DNA from 4 places in the Streptomyces sp. NPDC059788 genome. Region 3 is predicted to be linked to each of the others. Evidence: riboswitches for the same ligand, from Rfam matches in the RefSeq annotation. Region 3 holds a riboswitch; each other region holds the start of a gene.
What was found. Region 3 has a riboswitch for cobalamin ahead of ACFV57_RS06585 (ribonucleoside-diphosphate reductase subunit alpha). Riboswitches for the same ligand answer to the same signal wherever they lie in the genome.
Positions count from the first base shown of each region.

Region 1: linked by a shared signal. The riboswitch ahead of cobN (cobaltochelatase subunit CobN) and the one ahead of ACFV57_RS06585 (ribonucleoside-diphosphate reductase subunit alpha) in region 3 are both predicted to bind cobalamin.
Region 2: linked by a shared signal. The riboswitch ahead of ACFV57_RS11030 (CbtB domain-containing protein) and the one ahead of ACFV57_RS06585 (ribonucleoside-diphosphate reductase subunit alpha) in region 3 are both predicted to bind cobalamin.
Region 4: linked by a shared signal. The riboswitch ahead of metE (5-methyltetrahydropteroyltriglutamate--homocysteine S-methyltransferase) and the one ahead of ACFV57_RS06585 (ribonucleoside-diphosphate reductase subunit alpha) in region 3 are both predicted to bind cobalamin.

Region 1 covers NZ_JBHWHY010000006.1:64,551-69,658, forward strand. Annotated here, with positions in the region: gene cobN (cobaltochelatase subunit CobN) at 1-3,018, opposite strand, end outside; cobalamin riboswitch at 3,054-3,206, opposite strand; gene cobG (precorrin-3B synthase) at 3,252-4,631, shown strand; gene ACFV57_RS07175 (precorrin-8X methylmutase) at 4,651-5,108, shown strand, end outside.
Region 2 covers NZ_JBHWHY010000010.1:12,312-17,419, reverse strand. Annotated here, with positions in the region: gene tsaD (tRNA (adenosine(37)-N6)-threonylcarbamoyltransferase complex transferase subunit TsaD) at 1-1,001, opposite strand, end outside; gene ACFV57_RS11035 (histidine phosphatase family protein) at 1,315-1,911, opposite strand; cobalamin riboswitch at 2,037-2,181, shown strand; gene ACFV57_RS11030 (CbtB domain-containing protein) at 2,215-2,433, shown strand; gene ACFV57_RS11025 (CbtA family protein) at 2,451-3,239, shown strand; gene ACFV57_RS11020 (CAP domain-containing protein) at 3,567-4,232, opposite strand; gene ACFV57_RS11015 (hypothetical protein) at 4,573-4,779, shown strand; gene ACFV57_RS11010 (hypothetical protein) at 4,817-5,108, opposite strand, start outside.
Region 3 covers NZ_JBHWHY010000005.1:194,724-199,831, reverse strand. Annotated here, with positions in the region: gene ACFV57_RS06590 (ribonucleotide-diphosphate reductase subunit beta) at 1-135, opposite strand, end outside; gene ACFV57_RS06585 (ribonucleoside-diphosphate reductase subunit alpha) at 138-2,576, opposite strand; cobalamin riboswitch at 2,736-2,877, opposite strand; gene ACFV57_RS06580 (TolB family protein) at 3,220-4,560, shown strand; gene ACFV57_RS06575 (TolB family protein) at 4,639-5,108, shown strand, end outside.
Region 4 covers NZ_JBHWHY010000001.1:113,000-118,107, forward strand. Annotated here, with positions in the region: gene metE (5-methyltetrahydropteroyltriglutamate--homocysteine S-methyltransferase) at 1-2,133, opposite strand, end outside; cobalamin riboswitch at 2,301-2,528, opposite strand; gene ACFV57_RS00790 (SDR family oxidoreductase) at 2,846-3,595, shown strand; gene ACFV57_RS00795 (HAMP domain-containing protein) at 3,877-5,108, shown strand, end outside.

The DNA of each region.
Region 1 (5,108 bases), on a different contig from region 3:
GTCGCGGGAGTCGATGAGCTGGAGCAGGCCCGCGCCGTACGTGCCGGGGCGGGAGCCGAAGATACGGGTGGTGGCGCGGCGCTCGTCGCCGTGCGCGGCCAGGTCGGCCTGGGCGTGCGCGCGGACGAAGTTGACGTCGGCGGGCTCGTCGAGCCCGGCGGCGAGCCGTACGGCGTCGTCCAGCAGGCCGATGACGTGCGGGAACGCGTCACGGAAGAAGCCGGAGATACGCAGCGTCACATCGACGCGCGGACGCCCCAGTTCGTCGGCGGGGATCGGCTCCAGGCCGGTCACACGGCGCGACGCGTCGTCCCACACGGGCCGGACGCCGAGCAGGGCGAGGGCCTCGGCGACGTCGTCACCGGACGTCCGCATGGCGCTCGTCCCCCACAGGGACAGCCCCACCGAGGTCGGCCAGTCGCCGTGGTCGGTGCGGTAGCGCTCCAGGAGGCTGTCGGCGAGCGCCTGGCCGGTCTCCCAGGCGAGGCGGCTCGGTACGGCCTTGGGGTCGACCGAGTAGAAGTTACGGCCGGTCGGCAGGACGTTGACCAGACCGCGCAGCGGCGAGCCGGACGGGCCCGCCGGGACGAAGCCGCCGGCCAGCGCGTGCACGGCGTGGTCGATCTCGTCGGTGGTGGCGGCCAGGCGCGGGACGACCTCGCGGGCGGCGAAGGCGAGGATCGCCGCCACCGGCTCGCGCTGGTCCTCCGGCAGCCCGGCGGTGACCCGCTCGACGGCCGCCAGGTCCCAGTCCGCGTCGTCCATGGCCTGCACCAGGCCGCGGGCCTGCTCCTCGACCGCGTCGGCGCTCGTCCGGGTCGCGGCCGACTCGTCCAGGCCCAGCGCCTCGCGCAGGCCCGGCAGCGAGGACGTACCGCCCCAGATCTGCCGGGCGCGCAGGATCGCCAGGACGAGGTTGACGCGCGCCTCACCGGCGGGCGCGCCGCCGAGGACGTGCAGCCCGTCGCGGATCTGCGCGTCCTTGACCTCGCACAGCCAGCCGTCGACGTGCAGCAGGAAGTCGTCGAAGCCCTCGTCGTCCGGGCGCTCCTCCAGACCGAGGTCGTGGTGCAGCTTGGCGGCCTGGATCAGCGTCCAGATCTGGGCGCGGATGGCGGGCAGCTTGGCCGGGTCCATGGCGGAGATCGCCGCGTACTCGTCGAGCAGCTGCTCCAGGCGCGCGATGTCGCCGTACGACTCGGCGCGGGCCATCGGCGGCACGAGGTGGTCGACGAGCGTGGCGTGCACCCGGCGCTTGGCCTGGGTGCCCTCGCCCGGGTCGTTGACCAGGAACGGGTAGATCAGCGGCAGGTCGCCGAGGGCCGCGTCCGGGCCGCAGGCGGCGGACAGGCCGGCGTTCTTGCCGGGCAGCCACTCCAGGTTGCCGTGCTTGCCCAGGTGCACCATGGCGTCGGCGCCGAAGCCGCCGTCCTCCTGGGAGGCGGCGATCCAGCGGTAGGCGGCCAGGTAGTGGTGCGAGGGCGGCAGATCGGGGTCGTGGTAGATCGCGATCGGGTTCTCGCCGAAGCCGCGCGGCGGCTGGATGAGGATGAGCAGATTGCCGCGGCGCAGGGCGGCCAGCACGATGTCGCCGTCCGGGTTCTTGCTGCGGTCGACGAACATCTCGCCGGGCGGCGGGCCCCAGTGCTCCTCGACCTGCTCGCGCAGCTCCCGCGGCAGCGTGCCGTACCAGCGCTTGTAGTCGGCGGCCGGGATGCGGACGGGGTTGCGGGCGAGCTGCTCCTCGGTCAGCCACTCCTGGTCGTGGCCGCCCGCCTCGATCAGCGCGTAGATCAGCTCGTCGCCGACGCCGGACTCCAGACCGGGCACGGGCTCGTCGCCGTAGTCGTAGCCCTCCTCCTGAAGCCGCCGCAGCAGCGCCACCGCGCTCGCCGGGGTGTCCAGACCGACCGCGTTGCCGATGCGGGAGTGCTTGGTCGGGTACGCGGACAGCACCAGCGCCAGGCGCTTGTCGGCGGGCGCGATGTGGCGCAGCCGGGCGTGGCGTACGGCGATGCCGGCGACCCGGGCGGCGCGCTCGGGGTCGGCGACGTACACCGGCAGACCGTCCTCGTCGGTCTCCTTGAAGGAGAACGGGACGGTGATCAGCCGGCCGTCGAACTCGGGCACCGCGATCTGGCTGGCCGCGTCCAGCGGGGACAGGCCCTCGTCGTTCTCCTCCCAGGCGCTGCGCGGCCCGGTCAGGCACAGGGCCTGGAGGATCGGCACGTCCAGTCCGGCGAGCGCGCCCGCGTCCCAGGACTCGTCGTCGCCGCCGGCCGAGGCCTCGGCGGGCTTGGTGCCGCCCGCCGCCAGCACGGTCGTCACGATCGCGTCGGCGGCGCGCAGCTCGTCGATCAGCTCCGGCTCGGGCGCCCGCAGCGAGGCGACGAACAGCGGCATCGGGCGCCCGCCGGCCTCCTCGATCCGCTCGCACAGCGACTCCACGAAGCCGGTGTTGCCGCTCATGTGGTGGGCGCGGTAGTAGAGCACGGCGACCAGCGGGCCGGTGGCGGCGCCCGTGTCGTCCGTACGGGCCACGACCTCCGCGCCGGTACGCGCCTCCGCCGCCAGGTGCTTCGAGCGCTCCAGGTGGCCCCAGGAGGGCGCGGCGGCGGGCGGCTCGAAGCCGTGGCCGGTCAGCAGCACGGTGTCGGACAGGAAGCGGGCGAGCTGCTCCAGGTTGGCGGGGCCGCCGTGCGCGAGGTAGGCGTGCGCCTCGGCCGCGATGCCGATGGGGACGGTGGACGCCTCCATGAGCTGCGCGTCCGGCGCCTGTTCGCCGGTGAGCACCACGACGGGCCGGGCCTGGTCGGCGGCGAGGAGCTGGTCCAGGCCCTCCTGCCAGGCGCGCAGACCGCCCAGGAGCCGGACGACGACCAGGTCGGCGCCCTCCAGGAGGCCGGGCAGCTCCGCCAGGTCGAGGCGGGCGGGGTTGGCGAGCCGGTACGGCACGGGACCGGCGGCCGCACGGGCGCTGAGCAGGTCGGTGTCGGACGTCGACAGCAGCAGGATCATGGCGGCGTCTGGCCTTCCTCGGGGTCCGCGCCCCGGGCGGTGTTCACGGACGGCGGGAGTTCCTGGCTCGCCCGGCGGTGGCCGGGCTCACAGTGGCGGGACCGCACCGGATTTGCACCGGGCTTCCTCCCTTGGCGCCGTCGATGGCGTCCGGTGGGCCAGCTGACCCACCGACCTGCATAGTAAGGGCTGCGGCCGACGGCCGGGCGGGGACCGTCCAGGCCATCGTCGGTATGCTCGCCGCCATGCCGCCCACCCCCGCGATACCCCCGCATCGGGACGAATCCCTCGCACGGGACCGCGGTGACGCCTGCGTACGGACCCGCGGCGACGCCTGTCCCGGAGCCCTGCGGCTGCACTCGGCCGCCGACGGCTCCCTGGCCCGACTCCGCCTGCCCGCAGGCCTGCTGACAGCCCATCAGGCGCTGGCGCTGGCCGAAGCGGCGGACGGCCTCGGCGACGGCCACCTCTCCCTCACCTCCCGCGGCAACGCGGAACTGCGCGGCCTGCGCGACGGCTGCGCGGAGGATCTCGCCGGCCTGCTGCGCGCCGCCGGCCTCCTCCCCTCCGACCGCCACGAACGCGTACGCAACATCGTCGCCTCCCCGCTCGCCGGCCTGGACGGGCAGGGCGCCGACGGCGCGGCCCCCGTCCAGGAATGGGCCCGTGAGCTGGACCTCCTCCTGTGCGCGAGCGACACGGCACCCGACCTCTCCGGCCGCTTCCTCTTCGCGCTGGACGACGGCCGCGGCGACGTGGCCGCGCTCGGCGGCGATGTGACGTTGATCGCAGAACCCGGTGGCACGGCGCTGCTGCGCGTCGGCGACGACACCGAGGCCCTGCGCCTCCCCGGCCGCGACGCGCCCCGCGCGGCCCGCACCGCGGCCGAAGCGTTCCTCTCCGTCGCCCAGGAGGCGGGCAACGGCTCCTGGCGCGTACGGGAGCTGCCGCCCGGGTACGGGGCCCCGGCGGTCCGCGCCCGCCTCCGTACGCGGCTCCCGCAGCCGGACACCCGGCCGGACACCCAGCCGTACACGCCGGTCCCGGCACCGCCCCCACCGCGCCCGGGACCGGTCACCGGCCCCGACGGCACCACCGCCCTCTCCCTCCTCGCCCCCCTCGGCCGCCTCACCACCGCCCAGCTGCGGCGGCTGGCCGCCGTCGCCCGGGACGGCTCCGGCGAACTGCGTATGACACCCTGGCGCGGCGTGGTCCTGCCCGGCCTGCCTCCCGAGGCGGCCGAGTCCGGACTGCGCGAACTGGCCACGGCCGGTCTGGTCACCGACCCCGCCTCCCCCTGGTACGGGCTCGGCGCCTGCACCGGCCGCCCCGGCTGCGCCAAGTCCCTGTCCGACGTACGCGCGGACGCCGCCGCCACCCTCCCCGAGGACGGCACCGGACTGCCCGTCCACTGGTCGGGCTGCGCCCGGCGCTGCGGCCACCCGCACGGCGCGTGGGTCGATGTCGTCGCCACCGGCGACGCCTACGAGGTGTCCGTACGGGGAACCCGGCACAACGCGCCCGCGACGACCACCATCCCCCTGACCGACCCCGCCGACCGCCTCGCCGACGCCGTCGCGTCGGCCCGCGCGGCCACCCGCACCACGACATGACCGAGGGCAACGAGACACAGTGAGCGAGTTCGACTACGAGAAGGACGGCGCGGAGATCTACCGCCGGTCCTTCGCCACCATCCGCGCCGAGGCGGACCTCGCGCACCTGCCCGACGACGTCAGCAGGGTCGCCGTCCGGATGATCCACGCCTGCGGCATGACCGACCTCGTACGCGACCTGGCGTACTCCCCGCAGGTCGTCGCCCGCGCGAGCGAGGCCCTGCGGGGCGGCGCGCCGATCCTGTGCGACGCGAACATGGTCGCCAGCGGCGTCACCCGCAAGCGGCTGCCCGCCGGCAACGACGTGATCTGCACCCTCGCCGACCCGTCCGTACCGGACCTGGCCAAGCGCCTGGGCACCACCCGCAGCGCCGCCGCCCTCGAACTGTGGCGCGACCGCCTGGACGGCGCGGTGGTCGCCGTCGGCAACGCCCCCACCGCCCTCTTCCGCCTCCTGGAGATGATCGAGGAGGGCGC
Region 2 (5,108 bases), on a different contig from region 3:
AGCGGCGCCGACGGGTCGATCGAGAGGTCCAGCGGCGCCGGCTCGGCGCCCGCCCGGACGAGCAGGTCACCGACGGCGGCGATCATCGCGCCGTTGTCCGTGCACAGCCGCAGCGGCGGTACGCGCAACGTGATGCCCGCCGCCTGGCAGCGCTCCTCGGCCAGGGACCGTACGCGCGAGTTGGCGGCGACGCCGCCCACCACCACCAGGGTGCCCACACCGTGCTCCTTGCAGGCCGCGACGGCCTTGCGGGTCAGCACGTCGGCGACCGCCTCCTGGAGGGAGGCCGCGCCGTCCGCGACGGGCAGTTCGCCGCCGGAGTGCCGTTCGGCCCAGCGCGCGGCGGCCGTCTTCAGGCCGGAGAAGGAGAAGCCGTACGGATCGTCACGCGGCCCGGTCAGCGGGCGCGGGAACGCGACGGCCTTCGGGTCGCCCTCGCGCGCGGCCCGGTCGATCGCGGGGCCGCCCGGGTACGGCAGGCCGAAGACCCGCGCGACCTTGTCGAAGCACTCCCCGGCGGCGTCGTCGAGGGTGTCGCCGAGGTGCACGATCGGGTCGCGCGCCAGGTCCCGTACCAGGAGGAGGGACGTGTGCCCGCCGGAGACGATCAGCACCATGCAGGGGTCGGGCAGCGGGCCGTGCTCCAGGGTGTCGGCGGCGACGTGCCCGGCGAGGTGGTGCACCCCGTACAGCGGCACGCCCAGCCCGTACGCCAGACCCTTGGCGCCGGCCAGGCCGACCTGGAGGGCGCCCGACAGGCCGGGGCCGGTGGTCACGGCCACCGCGCCGATGTCGGACATGGTCAGGCCCGCGTCGTCGAGGGCGCGGCGGACCACCGGCGTCAGGGAGTGCACGTGCGCGCGGGCCGCGATCTCCGGTACGACGCCGCCGTAGCGCGCGTGCTCGTCCATGCTGGACGCCACCGCGTGCCCGAGCAGCTTCCCGTCCCGGACCAGGCCTGCCCCGGTCTCGTCGCAGGAGGACTCGATCCCCAGCACCACTGGAGAGCCTGGAGATGCCACGGCACCGCTCCTTCGTCACCGGTCTCGTTATTGCAACCCATGTGCAACACCACGTCTCGAACCAGGATACGGCGGTACGTACGGGGCCGGGTGAGGATTATGGGGGGCCGCCCTGGCCGGGGGCGGAGAGCGGCCCGGTACCGACGGCCCCGGCGGTCATGAGACCGAGGGGTGCGGCCCTGGCGGTCTTGAGGCCGAGGGGTACGGCCCTGGCGGTCTTGAGACCGAGGGGTACGGCCCTGACGGTCGTGGCCCCGACGGTCACGCCCCCCGGGGGACACGGCCCCGACGGTCACGCCCCCGGAGGACACGCCCCCGCGGAAACCGCCTCCCCGCCGAGTTCCCCCGTGACCCGGACGTTCCACCGCCCGTCCCGCCCGCTCAGCACGGTCAGGGCCAGCGGCGGTACGTCCACCCGCCAGAAGGACGAGGGCGGAGCCCCCAGGGCGCACACCACGGACGCACGTACGACGTCCGGCTCCACTACGGCCACGACCCGGCCGCCCTCCGCCGCGAGGCCCGCCAGCCAGTCCGTCACCCGGCCGAGCAGCCGTGTGAGCGTTTCGCCGCCGTGCGGCGCGCTGTCCGGGCCGGACAGCCAGGCCGTGACTGCCGCGGGTTCGGCGGCCAGCACCTCGTCCAGCGTCCGGCCCTGCCAGCGGCCCATCGCGCACCCCGCCGCGCCCGCGTCCGGGACCGCCCGCAGACCGAGTGCCTCCGCCGTCTCCCGGCAGCGCGCGGAAGGGGAGGTCAGGGCCCGGTCGGCGGGCAGCGCGGCGGCAGTGGCGCGTACGGCGCGGGCGCGGCGCAGCCCGCCGGGCGTCAGCGGCTCGTCGGCCGGGAAGCGCACCGCGCGCAGGGCGTCGTCGAAGGCCGGTGAGACCAACATCACCCGAGTTGTCATGCGCACCTCTCCCGACCAGGGAAACCTGAGGGCGCACAAGGCAACCAGCGGGGCGCTCGCCCGCCGCCGTGCGCCTTTCCGGTGGCCCGGGGGCTCTTGGCCCGGCCTCCGCCACGCGGTACGTTCCCGATGATTATTGACGATGACATGACGGAAGCCGGTGGAATTCCGGCGCGGTCGCGCCACTGTGAGCCCGGACCGGTCCCGTACGGGGCCACCGGACGAGCCAGACCCGTCCTGTCGTCCCGACTCCCCGACCGGGACGCGAGTTCCCCAGGAGGTTCTGTCATGGCCCAGTCCGTCGCACCGCCGACCACCGGCCCCGCCGCACCCGCCACCCTCCCCGTCAGGACGGTCCTGCCGTGGGCGGTCTTCGGCGGCATCCTCATGCTCGTCCTGCTCTACTTCGTCGGCGCCGAACAGGGCGCCACCGCACTGCTCTCCGGCACCGACGTGCACGAGTGGGTCCACGACGGACGCCACCTGCTCGGCTTCCCCTGCCACTGACCGGGGGAATGTCGTACATGAACTCCGTCACCGTCAGATCCCTCCTGGTGCGCGGCATGGCGGCCGGCCTCGCCGCCGGCCTGCTCGCCCTGCTCGTCGCCTACCTGCTGGGCGAGCCCCAGGTCGACGCCGCCATCGCCTTCGAGGACGCACACGCCCACGAACACGAGGCGGAGGTCGTCAGCCGTACGGTGCAGTCCACCGCGGGCCTGGCCACCGGCGTCCTGGTGTACGGCGTCGCGCTCGGCGGCATCGCCGCCCTCGCCTACTGCTTCGCGCTGGGCCGCGCCGGCCGCTTCGGCCCCCGCGCCACCGCCCTGCTGCTCTCCGGCGCCGCCTTCGCCGCGGTCTACCTCGTACCGTTCCTGAAATACCCGGCCAACCCGCCGTCCGTCGGCGACCCCGACTCCATCGGCAAGCGCACCGCGCTGTACTTCCTGATGATCGCCCTCAGCGTGCTGCTGACCGTCGCCGCCGTCATCCTCGGCAAGCGGCTCGCACCCCGCCTGGGCACCTGGTACGCGACGGTCGCCGCCCTGGCCGCCTTCGCCGTGGCCGTCGGACTCGCCTACGCCTTCCTGCCGGCCGTCAACGAACTCCCCGCCGACTTCCCCGCCTTGCTGCTGTGGAAGTTCCGGGTCTCCGCGCTCGCCGTCCAGCTCGTTCTGTGGGCCGCCTTCGGCCTGCTGTTCGGTGAACTGGCGGAACGGGTTGTTCGGGCGCGGCGGGGTGCTGCTGTGGGTGGTGCGGATGGTGCACGTGGTGAGGGTGGTTCGGGTGGGGGTGTGGTGTCTTCGGTGCGCTGATGGGGGCGCTTGAGGTTCGACAGCGGGGGAGCTTCCGGTACGGGGCGGGGGCGCTTCCGGTACGGGGGATGGGGGCCGCTTCCGGTACGGGGGCGGCGTTGGGGGCCGGGCCCTTCGGGGGCTGGGTTCGCGGAATCCGGCCCCGTCCAGGCCGGCCTCAGGCCCGTCAGGCTCCGCCCCCCTAAGAGCCCCCCAAAGCCCCGCCCTAAGCCCGTCAGACCCGCCTCAAGCCCATCAGACTCGCGCGATGCCCCGCCCCAAGCCCGTCAGGCTCCGCCTCAAGCAGTCCGCAGCCCCTGGCCCGCAGCCCGCAGCCCCCGCATCCCGTCAATCCGGAAGAGCCAGCAGCAGCGTCCACCAGGGGCCCCGGTCGGCGGTACCGCTGTTGACCCCCACTCCCGCGTGCCGGAACGTGCAGTCGGCCAGCACCACCCGGTGCTCCGGACTGCGCGCCCACGCCCGGACCACCTCGGCGGCCCCGCGCTGGCCGCGCGCGATGTTCTCGCCCGCCCGGCGCCAGTCGTACCCGACCGCCGAGAGCCGGCTGCCGGGCCCCGAGCCGCCGCGCTCCCGGTGGGAGAGCGAGCCGTCGCGCGCCATGTGGTCGCTGTGCCGCTGCGCGGCCCTCGTGACCGTACGGTGCGCCCGTACGGGACGGCATCCGGCCCTCGCCCGCTCGCGGTTGACCAGCCGGACGACGGCCGCCCGGGTCGCTTCGACGTCCCGGGGGACATGGGCGGCGCCCGGCGCCCGGACCGCGCGTTCCTTCCGAGCGGCGTGTGGCGCCAGGGCCGCCCGCGCGGCGTGTTCCGCGTGGGCCGCCCGCGTGGCGTCCGGCAGCCCCGGGCGCGCGCCCGCAGGCGTCGCGAGGGCGGGCCCGCCCACCGTCAGCCCCGTCAGGACCAGCACCGCCGCCACCGCCCGTACGCCGTACCACCCGGCCCTCCGGCCCGCGCCACGCCCGCCCGCGCCCCTGCCCGCACTTCCACCCATTCGGCCCCTGTTCCTCGACTGTCCTCGGCTGTCATCGACCGTCCTCGACTGCCTTCGGCCACCGTTAGACCGTCCACCGGATGCCGCACGGCAGCCGAACGGCTGCCGGTGCCGCGTCGGCACCGGACCCGGACCGATCCCCGGCCCGAAGCCGATCTCCGGCCCGAAGCCGATCTCCGGCCTGGAGCCGACCCGTTCCCCGGCCCGGAGACAGTCTTGCCGTCCCCGCCCCCGTCTCTGTCGCCCGCGGCCGATACCCGACCCGTTCGGCTGTACGGCACGCCCGCCCCGCTGACGTACGCCAGATCCACCCCCACCCGGAACGGGTACCCGCCCGCACATGGCCACCGCGGAAGCTCTCGTCCACGACCCCGACGGGCTGCTGATCTGCGAGGCAGGCCGCATCACCGCCGCGGGCCCGTACGCCGTCCTCCGCGACCGGCTGCCGGCCGGCACCGAACCCGTCCACTACCCCGGCCACCTGATCACCGCGGGCTTCGCCGACGCCGACACGCACTACGCGCGGAAGGAGGCAGGCCAGGGGTAGGGCGTGTCGGCTACCGGTGACGGGAAGGGGCCACCCGCTACAGCTGAGGAACCTTCCGCGCGTCGCAGCTCTCCGCCGAGGCGAAATACCGGCCCAGCCAGGCGCGCCGCCGGTCGTCGTCCATCGACGCGAGATGGCGAAGGGCCCGTTCGCCCTCCTCGGCCGCGGCGACGGACTCCTTGTCGCCCCGCTCCCGGAGCACCCGTGCCCAGGCCGCCCGACGGCGGTCGCCGAGTCCGTTGGAGACCAGCCAGTCCTGTACGGCCGCGTCGACGCGGCCGAACGGAGCGGCGCCGCCGCACTCACGGCGCCCGGCCAGCCCGGCCGCG
Region 3 (5,108 bases):
GTCCCGGTAGCGGTCGTAGAAGTCCGGGTAGCGCATCGGGCGCAGGGTCAGCTCGAAGCCCGGGTCGAGAAGGTTCTTGCTGCCGGTGGTGGCGGTGTGGGTGGCCGCTGCGGCCTTTTCGGGTGCGGTCGTCATGGTTACTGGCACGCCTCGCAGGACTCGGGGTTTTCCAGGGAGCAGGCGACGGCCTCGGGGTCGGCCGTCTGAGCGGGGACGGGAGCGGGCTGCGCGCTTCCGCCCGTGCCGCGCGCGGACTGGGCGATACGGGTCGCCGGCCGCGAACGGAGGTAGTACGTGGTCTTGATGCCGCGCTTCCAGGCGTACGCGTACATCGAGCTGAGCTTGCCGATGGTCGGGGACGCCATGAACAGGTTCAGCGACTGGCTCTGGTCGAGGTAGGGCGTACGGTCCGCCGCCATGTCGATCAGCGCGCGCTGCGGGATCTCCCAGGCCGTGCGGTACAGCTCGCGCGTCCCGGCGGGAATCCAGTCCAGCTCCTGCACCGAGCCGTTGGCCTCGCGCAGTGCGTCACGGGTGCGGGCGTCCCACAGGCCCAGCTCCTTCAGCTCCTCGATCAGGTACGCGTTGACCTGGAGGAACTCGCCCGACAGCGTCTCGCGCTTGAACAGGTTCGAGACCTGCGGCTCGATGCACTCGTACACGCCCGCGATGGAGGCGATGGTGGCGGTCGGCGCGATGGCCAGCAGCAGCGAGTTGCGCATCCCGGTCGTCGCGATACGGGCGCGCAGCGCCGTCCAGCGGTCCGCCCAGCGCGGCTCGGCGTTCGGGTAGTGGTCGGGGTGCAGCACGCCCCGGGCCGTACGGGTCGCGGACCAGGCCGGGTGCGGGCCGTGCCGCTCGGCGAGGTCGGCGGACGCCTCGTACGCCGCGAGCATGATCCGCTCGGAGATGCGGGTGGACAGCTCCCGCGCCTCGGGCGAGTCGAAGCCCAGCCGCAGCCGGAAGAAGACGTCCTGCAGGCCCATCAGGCCCAGGCCCACCGGGCGCCAGCGGGAGTTGGAGGCGCCGGCCTGCTCGGTCGGGTAGAAGTTGATGTCCACCACGCGGTCGAGGAAGGTCACCGCCGTACGGACCGTGGCGTCCAGCCGCTCCCAGTCCATCTCGCCGTTCTCGCCCAGGTGGGCGGCGAGGTTGACCGAGCCGAGGTTGCAGACGGCCGTCTCGCCGTCGTCGGTGACCTCCAGGATCTCGGTGCACAGGTTCGAGGAGTGCACGACCTTGCCGGGCTCGGCGGTCTGGTTGGCGGTGCGGTTGGCGGCGTCCTTGAACGTCATCCAGCCGTTGCCGGTCTGCGCGAGGGTGCGCATCATCCGCGAGTACAGGACCCGGGCCGGGACCTGCTTGACGGCGCGGCCCTCGGCCTCCGCCTTGCGGTACGCGGCGTCGAACTCGTCGCCGTACAGGTCCACCAGCTCGGGGGCGTCGCTGGGGGAGAACAGCGACCAGTCGGCGTCGGCCTCGACGCGGCGCATGAACTCGTCGGGAATCCAGTGCGCGATGTTCAGGTTGTGGGTGCGCCGGGCCTCCTCGCCCGTGTTGTCGCGCAGCTCCAGGAACTCCTCCAGGTCCGCGTGCCAGGTCTCCAGGTAGACGCAGGCGGCGCCCTTGCGCCGGCCGCCCTGGTTCACGGCCGCGACCGAGGCGTCCAGGGTGCGCAGGAACGGCACGATGCCGTTGGAGTGGCCGTTGGTGCCGCGGATCAGCGAGCCGCGGGCGCGGACCCGGGAGTACGACAGGCCGATGCCGCCGGCGTGCTTCGACAGGCGCGCCACCTGGTGGTAGCGGTCGTAGATCGAGTCCAGCTCGTCCAGCGGGGAGTCCAGCAGATAGCAGGAGGACATCTGCGGGTGCCGGGTGCCGGAGTTGAACAGGGTGGGCGAGGAGGGCAGGTACGACAGCGAGCTGGTCAGCCGGTACAGCTCGGCGACGTCGGCCACGGCCCGGTCGCTGTGGTCCTCGGCCAGGCCGCAGGCGACGCGCAGCAGGAAGTGCTGCGGGGTCTCGATCACCTGGCGGGAGATCGGGTGGCGCAGCAGGTAGCGGGAGTGCAGGGTGCGCAGGCCGAAGTAGCCGAACCGGTCGTCCGCGCCGTCCGCCAGGGCCTGGTCGACCAGCGCGTCCAGGCGGGCCGCGTGGGTCCGGACGAACTCCGCCGTGCTGTCGGCGATCAGGCCCTCGCGGTGGCCGGTGGCGACGGAGGCGGAGAAGGCGACCGCCCCCTCCGTGGCCGCCTCCTCCGCGATGGCGCGGGTCAGCAGGCGGGCGGCCAGCTTGGAGTACTGCGGCTCGTCGCCGATCAGGCCGGCCGCTGCCTCCATGGCCAGCGAGCGCAGCTCCGCCTCGTCCGAGCCGGGGTGGCGGCCGCGCAGCGCGGCGGCGGCGATCTTGCCCGGGTCGGTGGCGGGGAGGTCGGCGGTGAGGTCGGTCAGCGTGCGCAGCAGCGCGGCGCCGGGGCCGTCCGCGTCGCGGCCGGTGGCGCCCTGCTGGGGCTGCGTGTCCTTCGCGGGCTGAACGACCTGCTGGGCTGCTGCGGGCTCCGTTGGCGCGATGGTCACCGTGCTGCTCTCCCTCACTCGGCGGGGGCCTGGGGGAGGGGCGACGGCCGCGTGCGGGCGTGCGGCACCCCCGGCACGGCAAGGGGCGCGCGGGCACACCGCGCAGCGTCCACCGGTCCAACCCGCGAGACCCGGACGTATCGACGACCGCGCCGGTCCTGGCGCGGGCGTACTGTGGGCAGGTCTTCGGACTCACGGGTGCGGATATGCGCACTTCGTACACCGTTGCGGGACAGTTCCGGATTCGCACCGGATTCCCCTGCGACGACAGCGAGGACGAGCATACATCTTGTGCTGGCTCGTGCACCCACCCCCATATCTTGTGTCGCGTTGGGGCCGGGTTGTCCGAAGCCGTGGTATTCGGCGGCCGTTGCGGGGCCGCGGCCCCAGGCTTTCCGGGCCTGCCGCGAGGGTGCCACGAGGCGGCTCCGAGGCCGTTTCCGGGCCGTTCCGGGGGTGTTCCCGGGGTGCTCCCGCAGCCGTTCCCGGGCCGTTCCGGGCGGTCTGGACGGAGGCTGATGCACGGGGCGTATTGGTGGCGCGGAATGTCCCTGATGCGTTGACCGGGACCCCTGAAGCGTATTGGCTCCATGTCTGCTCCGTCGGTCGGCGGGGCGGGTGGGGGAAGAGCGAGGGGGGAGACATGCGAAGAAGGAGTTCGGCGCGTGGCGCCGGGCGAGTCGTGGGGCTGGTGGCGGGGGCCTGCGCGGCGGCGGGGGTGCTGCCCGCGACGGCGGCGGCCGACGGGCCCGCGGCCACGCAGCGGGTCAGCGTGGCCGCCGACGGTACGCAGGGAAACGGTTTTTCCGGCGATCCGAAGCTCAGTGCGAACGGGCGGTTCGTGGCATTCACCTCGGAAGCCACCAATCTCGGCCCGACCGACACCAACGGCTCCCAGGACGTGTACGTCAAGGATTTACGGACGGGAAGGGTCGACCTGGTCAGCGTCGCCGGTGACGGCACCCCCGGCAACGCCCTCTCCGGATCGCCCGAGATCAGCGCCGACGGACGGTATGTGGCCTTCTACTCCAGTGCCACGAACCTGGTCCCCGGCGACACCAACGGCGAGGGCGACGTCTTCGTCCACGACCGCACGACCGGGCGCACCACCAGCCCCACCGCGGGCGCCGGGAAGTCCCCGTACGGATACGGGGTCCAGAACTTCGCCCTCAGCGGCGACGGCAGCCGCCTCGTCTTCGGCTCCTACCGTGCGGATCTGGTGCCCGGTGACACCAACGAGCGCCTGGACATCTTCGTCCACGATGTGCGGGCGGGAACGGTGCGACGGGTCAGCGTGGCGGGCGACGGCACCCAGTCGAACGGCCCGTCCGCCTTCCCGTCGATCAGCGCCGACGGCCGCCGGGTGGCGTTCACCTCGAAGGCGACGAATCTCACCCCCGCCGGCCCCGGCTTCCGCCGCCCGCCGCCGCAGGACCCCATGTACGTCCACGACCTGGACACCGGGCGGACCCGGGCGGCGAGCCTGAGCTCCACGGACGCCGTGGTCGGCGTGTCGCCGTTCCCCCGGCTCAGCCCCGACGGCCGGTACGCGGTCTTCTCCGCCCTGGCCGCCGACGTGGTGCCGGGCGACACCAACGGCACGTACGACGTCTTCGCCCGCGACCTGGAACAGGGCACCACCCGGCTGCTGTCCCGCGCGCACGACGGCGCCCAGGGCAACGGCTGGTCCTCCGACGGGCGGCTCAGCGCGGACAACCGGCGGCTCTTCTTCACCTCCGCCGCCACCAACCTGGTGCCCGGCGACACCAACGGCGAGGTGGACGGCTTCGTCCGGGACCTGCGGACCGGGCGCGTCGAGCGGATCAACGTCGGTGCCGACGGCGGCCAGTCGGCGTCCTGGACGAACATCGCGGCACCCGACGCCACCGGGCGGCTCGCGGCCTTCGACTCGCGCGACGACGGGCTGGTGCCCGGGGACACGAACGGGACGGGCGACGTCTTCGTCCGCCGTCCGCAGAACTGACGTACCGGCGCGGGCACGCCCGGCGGAACCGGCGTGCCCGGCACCGGCGTACCGGCGTACCGACCAGGAGGGGAAACCATGAGGACCACCCGCACCGTACGAAGACTCGCCGCCGTGACGGGCGTGTGCGCGCTCGCCGCGCTGCTGCCCGCCGCCACGGCCGACGCCCGGTCCGCGCCGCCGCGCGGCACCGAGCGGGCCAGCGTCGCCGCCGACGGCACCCAGGGCAACGGCGGCTCGTCCGGCTCGGCGCTCAGCGCCGACGGCCGCTTCGTCACCTTCGACTCCGACGCGACCAATCTGGTGCCCGGCGACACCAACGGGCAGACCGACATCTTCGTGAAGGACCTGCGCACGGGCGCCGTCGAGCGGGTCAGCGTGGCGAGCGACGGCGCCCAGGCCGACTCCTGGTCCCTGACGCCCACCATCAGCGCCGACGGCCGCTTCGTCGCCTTCGAGTCGAACGCGGCGAACCTGGTGCCGGGCGACACCAACGCCGACACCGACATCTTCGTCCACGACCGCCGGACCGGGCGGACCGAGAGCGT
Region 4 (5,108 bases), on a different contig from region 3:
GGGGGAGTGGATGTCGTACACGCCGGGGCCCGCCTCCCGCGGGTAGCCGTGCCCGGCCAGTTCGCGCGCCACCTGCATGTGCGAGCGGGCGGCCTCCAGGCTGATGACGTCGGCGTCGAGGTCGTCGATGGCCTGGACGATGTCACCGAACTCGGCGTAGCACATGTGCGTGTGGATCTGGGTACGGTCCCGCACCCCGCCGGTGGTGAGGCGGAACGCCTCGGTGGCCCAGGCGAGATAGGCGGCGCGGCCGGCGGCGCGCAGCGGCAGCGTCTCGCGCAGGGCCGGCTCGTCCACCTGGATGACCGAGGTGCCGGCCGCCTCCAGGTCCCCGACCTCGTCGCGCAGGGCCAGCGCCACCTGGCGGGCGGTGTCGCCGAGCGGCTGGTCGTCGCGGACGAACGACCAGGCGAGCATGGTGACCGGGCCCGTCAGCATGCCCTTGACGGGCCGGTCGGTGAGCGACTGCGCGTACTGCGTCCAGCGCACCGTCATCGGCTCGGGCCGCGAGATGTCACCGGCGAGGACCGGCGGCCGGACGTAGCGCGTGCCGTACGACTGGACCCAGCCGTGCTGCGTGGCGAGGTAGCCGGTCAGCTGCTCGGCGAAGTACTGCACCATGTCGTTGCGTTCGGGCTCGCCGTGCACGAGGACGTCGATGCCCGCCTTCTCCTGGAAGGCGAGGACGTCGCGGATCTCGGTCCTGATGCGCTCCTCGTACCCCGCCGCGTCGATGCGGCCCGCGCGCAGATCGGCGCGGGCGGTGCGCAGCTCGGCGGTCTGCGGGAACGAGCCGATGGTGGTGGTCGGCAGCAGGGGCAGGCCGAGGTGGGCCCGCTGGGCGGCGGCCCGCTCCCCGTACGGGGCCGAACGGCGGCCGTCGGCGTCGGTGACGGCGGCGGCGCGGTCGCGTACGGCGGGGTCGTGGGTGATCGCGGAACCGGCGCGGGACGCCAGGTCGGCGCGGTTGGCGGCCAGTTCGGCGGCGATCGTGTCGGTGCCCTGCGCGAGTCCGCGGGCGAGCGTGGCGATCTCGGCGGTCTTCTGCCGGGCGAACGCGAGCCAGCGCAGGACCTGCGGGTCGATGTCCCGCTCGGCGGTGGCGTCGAGCGGAACGTGCAGCAGGGAGCAGGAGGCGGCCACGTCGACCCGGTCGGCCAGGCCCAGCAGCGTCCCGAGCGTGCCCAGCGACTTCTCGAAGTCGTTGATCCAGATGTTGCGGCCGTTGACGACACCGGCGACCAGGCGCTTGCCGGGCAGCCCGCCCACGGCGGCGAGCGCGTCCAGATGCCCCGCGGCGGCCTCGGTGAAGTCCAGCGCCAGACCCTCGACGGGGGCCTTGGCCAGCACCGGAAGAGCCTCGCCGAGCTGGTCGAAGTACGAGGCGACCAGCAGCTTCGGCCGGTCGGTGAGAGCGCCGAGGTCGCGGTAGGCGCGCTCGGCGGCGTTGAGTTCGGCCGGGGTGCGGTCCTGCACCAGGGCGGGCTCGTCCAGCTGCGCCCAGGTGGCGCCCGCCGCGCGCAGGTCGGCCAGGACCTCCGCGTAGACGGGCAGGAGCCGGTCGAGCAGGGTCAGCGGGTCGAAGTCGGCGGCGACGCCGGGGGCGGGCTTGGCGAGCAGGAGGTAGGTGACCGGGCCGACCAGGACCGGGCGCGGGGTGTGACCGAGGGCGAGCGCTTCTTGCAGCTCGCCGACCTGCTTGCCGGAGTCCGCGGCGAAGACCGTGTCCGGGCCCAGCTCCGGCACCAGGTAGTGGTAGTTGGTGTCGAACCACTTGGTCATCTCCAGCGGCGCCACGTCCTGCGTGCCGCGCGCCATCGCGAAGTAGCCGTCCAGGGGGTCGGCCGCGACGGCGGCGCGGTGCCGTTCCGGGACGGCGCCGACCATGACGCTGGTGTCCAGCACGTGGTCGTAGTACGAGAAGTCGCCGGTCGGCACCTCGTGGAGGCCGGCGTCGGCCAGTTGCCGCCAGTTCGAACGGCGCAGGTCCCGGGCGGTCTCCAGCAGGGCGTCCGCGGTGACGCGGCCCTTCCAGTAGCCCTCGACGGCCTTCTTCAGTTCCCGGTGCTGTCCCTGGCGGGGGTAGCCGTACACGGTGGCCCGTGCTGCCGCGGCTGCGGGCTTCGCTGTCACGGAACTCTCCTTCGCGAGCGTGATCTTCTCCGAGCCCCGGTGACGGGACGAGAACGCGAAGGTGTGACGCATCGGGCGGACCGAAGGGCGCCTGAGGACGCCCATGCCCGCCTGCTGTGACACGCCGACCCGCCCTCGAAGGTCACCGGAGGTGTCCGCGTACGCGTGGGCGTACCCGGGCAACGGGCAGGTCTTCGGACTCGCGGGCGCGCCTGCCGGGTGCTCCCGGCGGGCCCCTACTGGCCGTCGCTTCCCGGATCCGCGGCCCGGATCCAGTGCGTATGACGGCGGTCGTTCCCGCTCACCGCTGCGGGGCAGTCCCGGATTCCCACCGGGTTCCCTCTTACGACGCGTCTGCCTGGCGGGCAGGGCGAACCAGCTGCACCGCCCAGAGTAGATCGATCACGCCCCGCGCGGACACCCTTGTTCACATGGCGGTACGTGAAATGGGACACGGGTGCGGCCCCGGGCCGCGCGACCTGCGCGGGAACGGCCCGCGGGATGCCGGAGGTGTGTCCGGATCGGCGCTCACCGGGCGTGCCGGGGCGCTGAACAATGGAAGCCCTCCGGCCACCCCGGAGAACGCGTACGTGAGGACGTGCCGGAGCGGCCCATGTACGTCTGGCCGCCGACGAGGAACCGCAGTGGCGCGCGCAGCCGCGTGACCCGGCAGTCCTGACGCGTGGTCACCCCGGAGCGAGGAGGACGCGACGTGAAGATCGTGGTCATCGGAGGCACCGGCCTCATCGGCGGCAAGGTGGTCGCCAAGCTCGCCGGCCGTGGGCACGAGGCGGTGGCCGCCGCGCCCGGCACGGGCGTCGACACCCTCACCGGCGAGGGCCTGGACGCCGCGCTGGCCGGAGCCCGGGTGGTCGTGGACGTGTCCAACTCGCCGTCCTTCGAGGAGTCGGCTGTGCTGGAGTTCTTCACCACCTCCACCCGCAACCTGCTGGCCGCCGAAGCGGCGGCGGGCGTGTCGCACCACCTGGCGCTGTCGATCGTCGGCATCGACGGCCTGCCCGGCAACGGGTACTTCAGGGCGAAGGCGGCCCAGGAGCGGCTGATCACCCAAGGGGCGGTCCCCTACTCGATCGTCCGGGCGACGCAGTTCTACGAGTTCGTCAGGGGCATCGCCGATGCCGCCACCGAGGGCGACCTCGTGCGTGTGCCGCCGGTGCTCTTCCAGCCCATGGCGGCCGAGGACGTCGCCGAAGCGGTGGCAGGGGCCGCCGGGGCCGCCCCGCTGAAGGGCGTGGTCGAGGTGGCCGGGCCCGAGCGGTTCCGCTTCGACGAGCTGGTCGCCCGAGCGCTGCGCGCGTGGCACGACCCGCGCGAGGTCGTGCCCGATCCGCACGCCCGCTACTTCGGCTCCGAGCTGGCGGAGCGCAGCCTCGTCCCCGACGAGGGCCGTGCCCGGACGGCCGCGATCCGCTTCGACGACTGGCTGCGCGCTTCCCCGTGAGTACGGCAGCGGCCCCCGGATCGTGATCGAACCTGTGGGAGGTGAATTCCCGCGTCCACACGGGCATTACCGCCCGGGGCCCCGGCGCGGCGGACGGACCCGAAAAGTGAGGTCGTCATGTCTTCCGTTGTGATGCCCAGGGGTAGTCTTGCCGGTACTTGCCGTGCGGCAAGGTCACGAGGTGTCGGCGTGAGGCACAGGTGTGCGCGCCTTCCGAAGCAGGAGCCACAGCGCCGTCGTGCCTTGCGCAGGGGGTCCGGTAAGTGGAACGAGGTTGGGTCATGGCTGCTGAGACGGCGGGCGGGAGCGCGCGTCCGGCGGTGCGGACGAAGTCGGCGCGTACGGGAGAAAGGGTCGGGGAACCGGAGCTGCGACAGCTGCTCGCGGGGCTCACGGCCGTACGCGACGGAAACTTCGGTACGCGCCTGCCGGACGGGGCCGACGGGCTGCTCGGTGAGATCGCGACCGTCTTCAACGGCATGGTCGACCAACTGTCCCAGTTCACCTCGGAAGTGACCCGGGTGGCCCGCGAGGTCGGCAGCGAGGGCCGGCTCGGCGGCCAGGCCGAGGTCCCGGGCGTCTCCGGCACCTGGGCGGACCTGACCGACTCGGTCAACGTGATGGCCGGCAACCTCACCACCCAGGTGCGCGACATCGCGCAGGTGGCCACCGCGGTGGCCCGGGGTGATCTGTCGCAGAAGATCGATGTCGATGCGCAGGGCGAGATCCTGGAGCTGAAGAACACCGTCAACACGATGGTGGACCAGCTGTCGGCGTTCGCGGACGAGGTCACGAGGGTGGCCCGGGAGGCCGGCAGCGAGGGCCGGCTCGGCGGGCAGGCCGAGGTGCCCGGCGTGGGCGGTACGTGGCGGGATCTGACCGACTCGGTCAACTTCATGGCCGGGAATCTGACGTCGCAGGTGCGCAACATCGCGCAGGTCACCACCGCGGTCGCCCGGGGCGATCTGTCGCAGAAGATCACCGTGGACGCCCGGGGCGAGATCCTGGAGCTGAAGACGACCATCAACACGATGGTGGACCAGCTCTCGGCGTTCGCCGACGAGGTCACCCGCGTCGCGCGCGAGGTCGGTACCGAGGGCCGGCTCGGCGGGCAGGCGCAGGTGCCCGGCGTGGGCGGTACGTGGCGTGACCTGACGGACTCGGTCAACTTCATGGCCGGGAACCTCACGTCGCAGGTGCGCTCGATCGCGGCGGTCGCGACCTCCGTGGCCCAGGGCGATCTGTCGCAGAAGATCACCGTGGACGCCCGGGGCGAGATCCTGGAGCTGAAGAGCACCATCAACACGATGGTGGACCAGCTCTCGGCGTTCGCCGACGAGGTCACGCGGGTGGCCCGCGAGGTCGGCACCGAGGGCAACCTCGGTGGCCAGGCCACCGTGCGGGGCGTCTCGGGCACCTGGAAGGACCTGACCGACAACGTCAACGTGATGGCCTCCAACCTGACCGGCCAGGTGCGCTCCATCGCCCAGGTGGCCGCCGCGGTCGCCAAGGG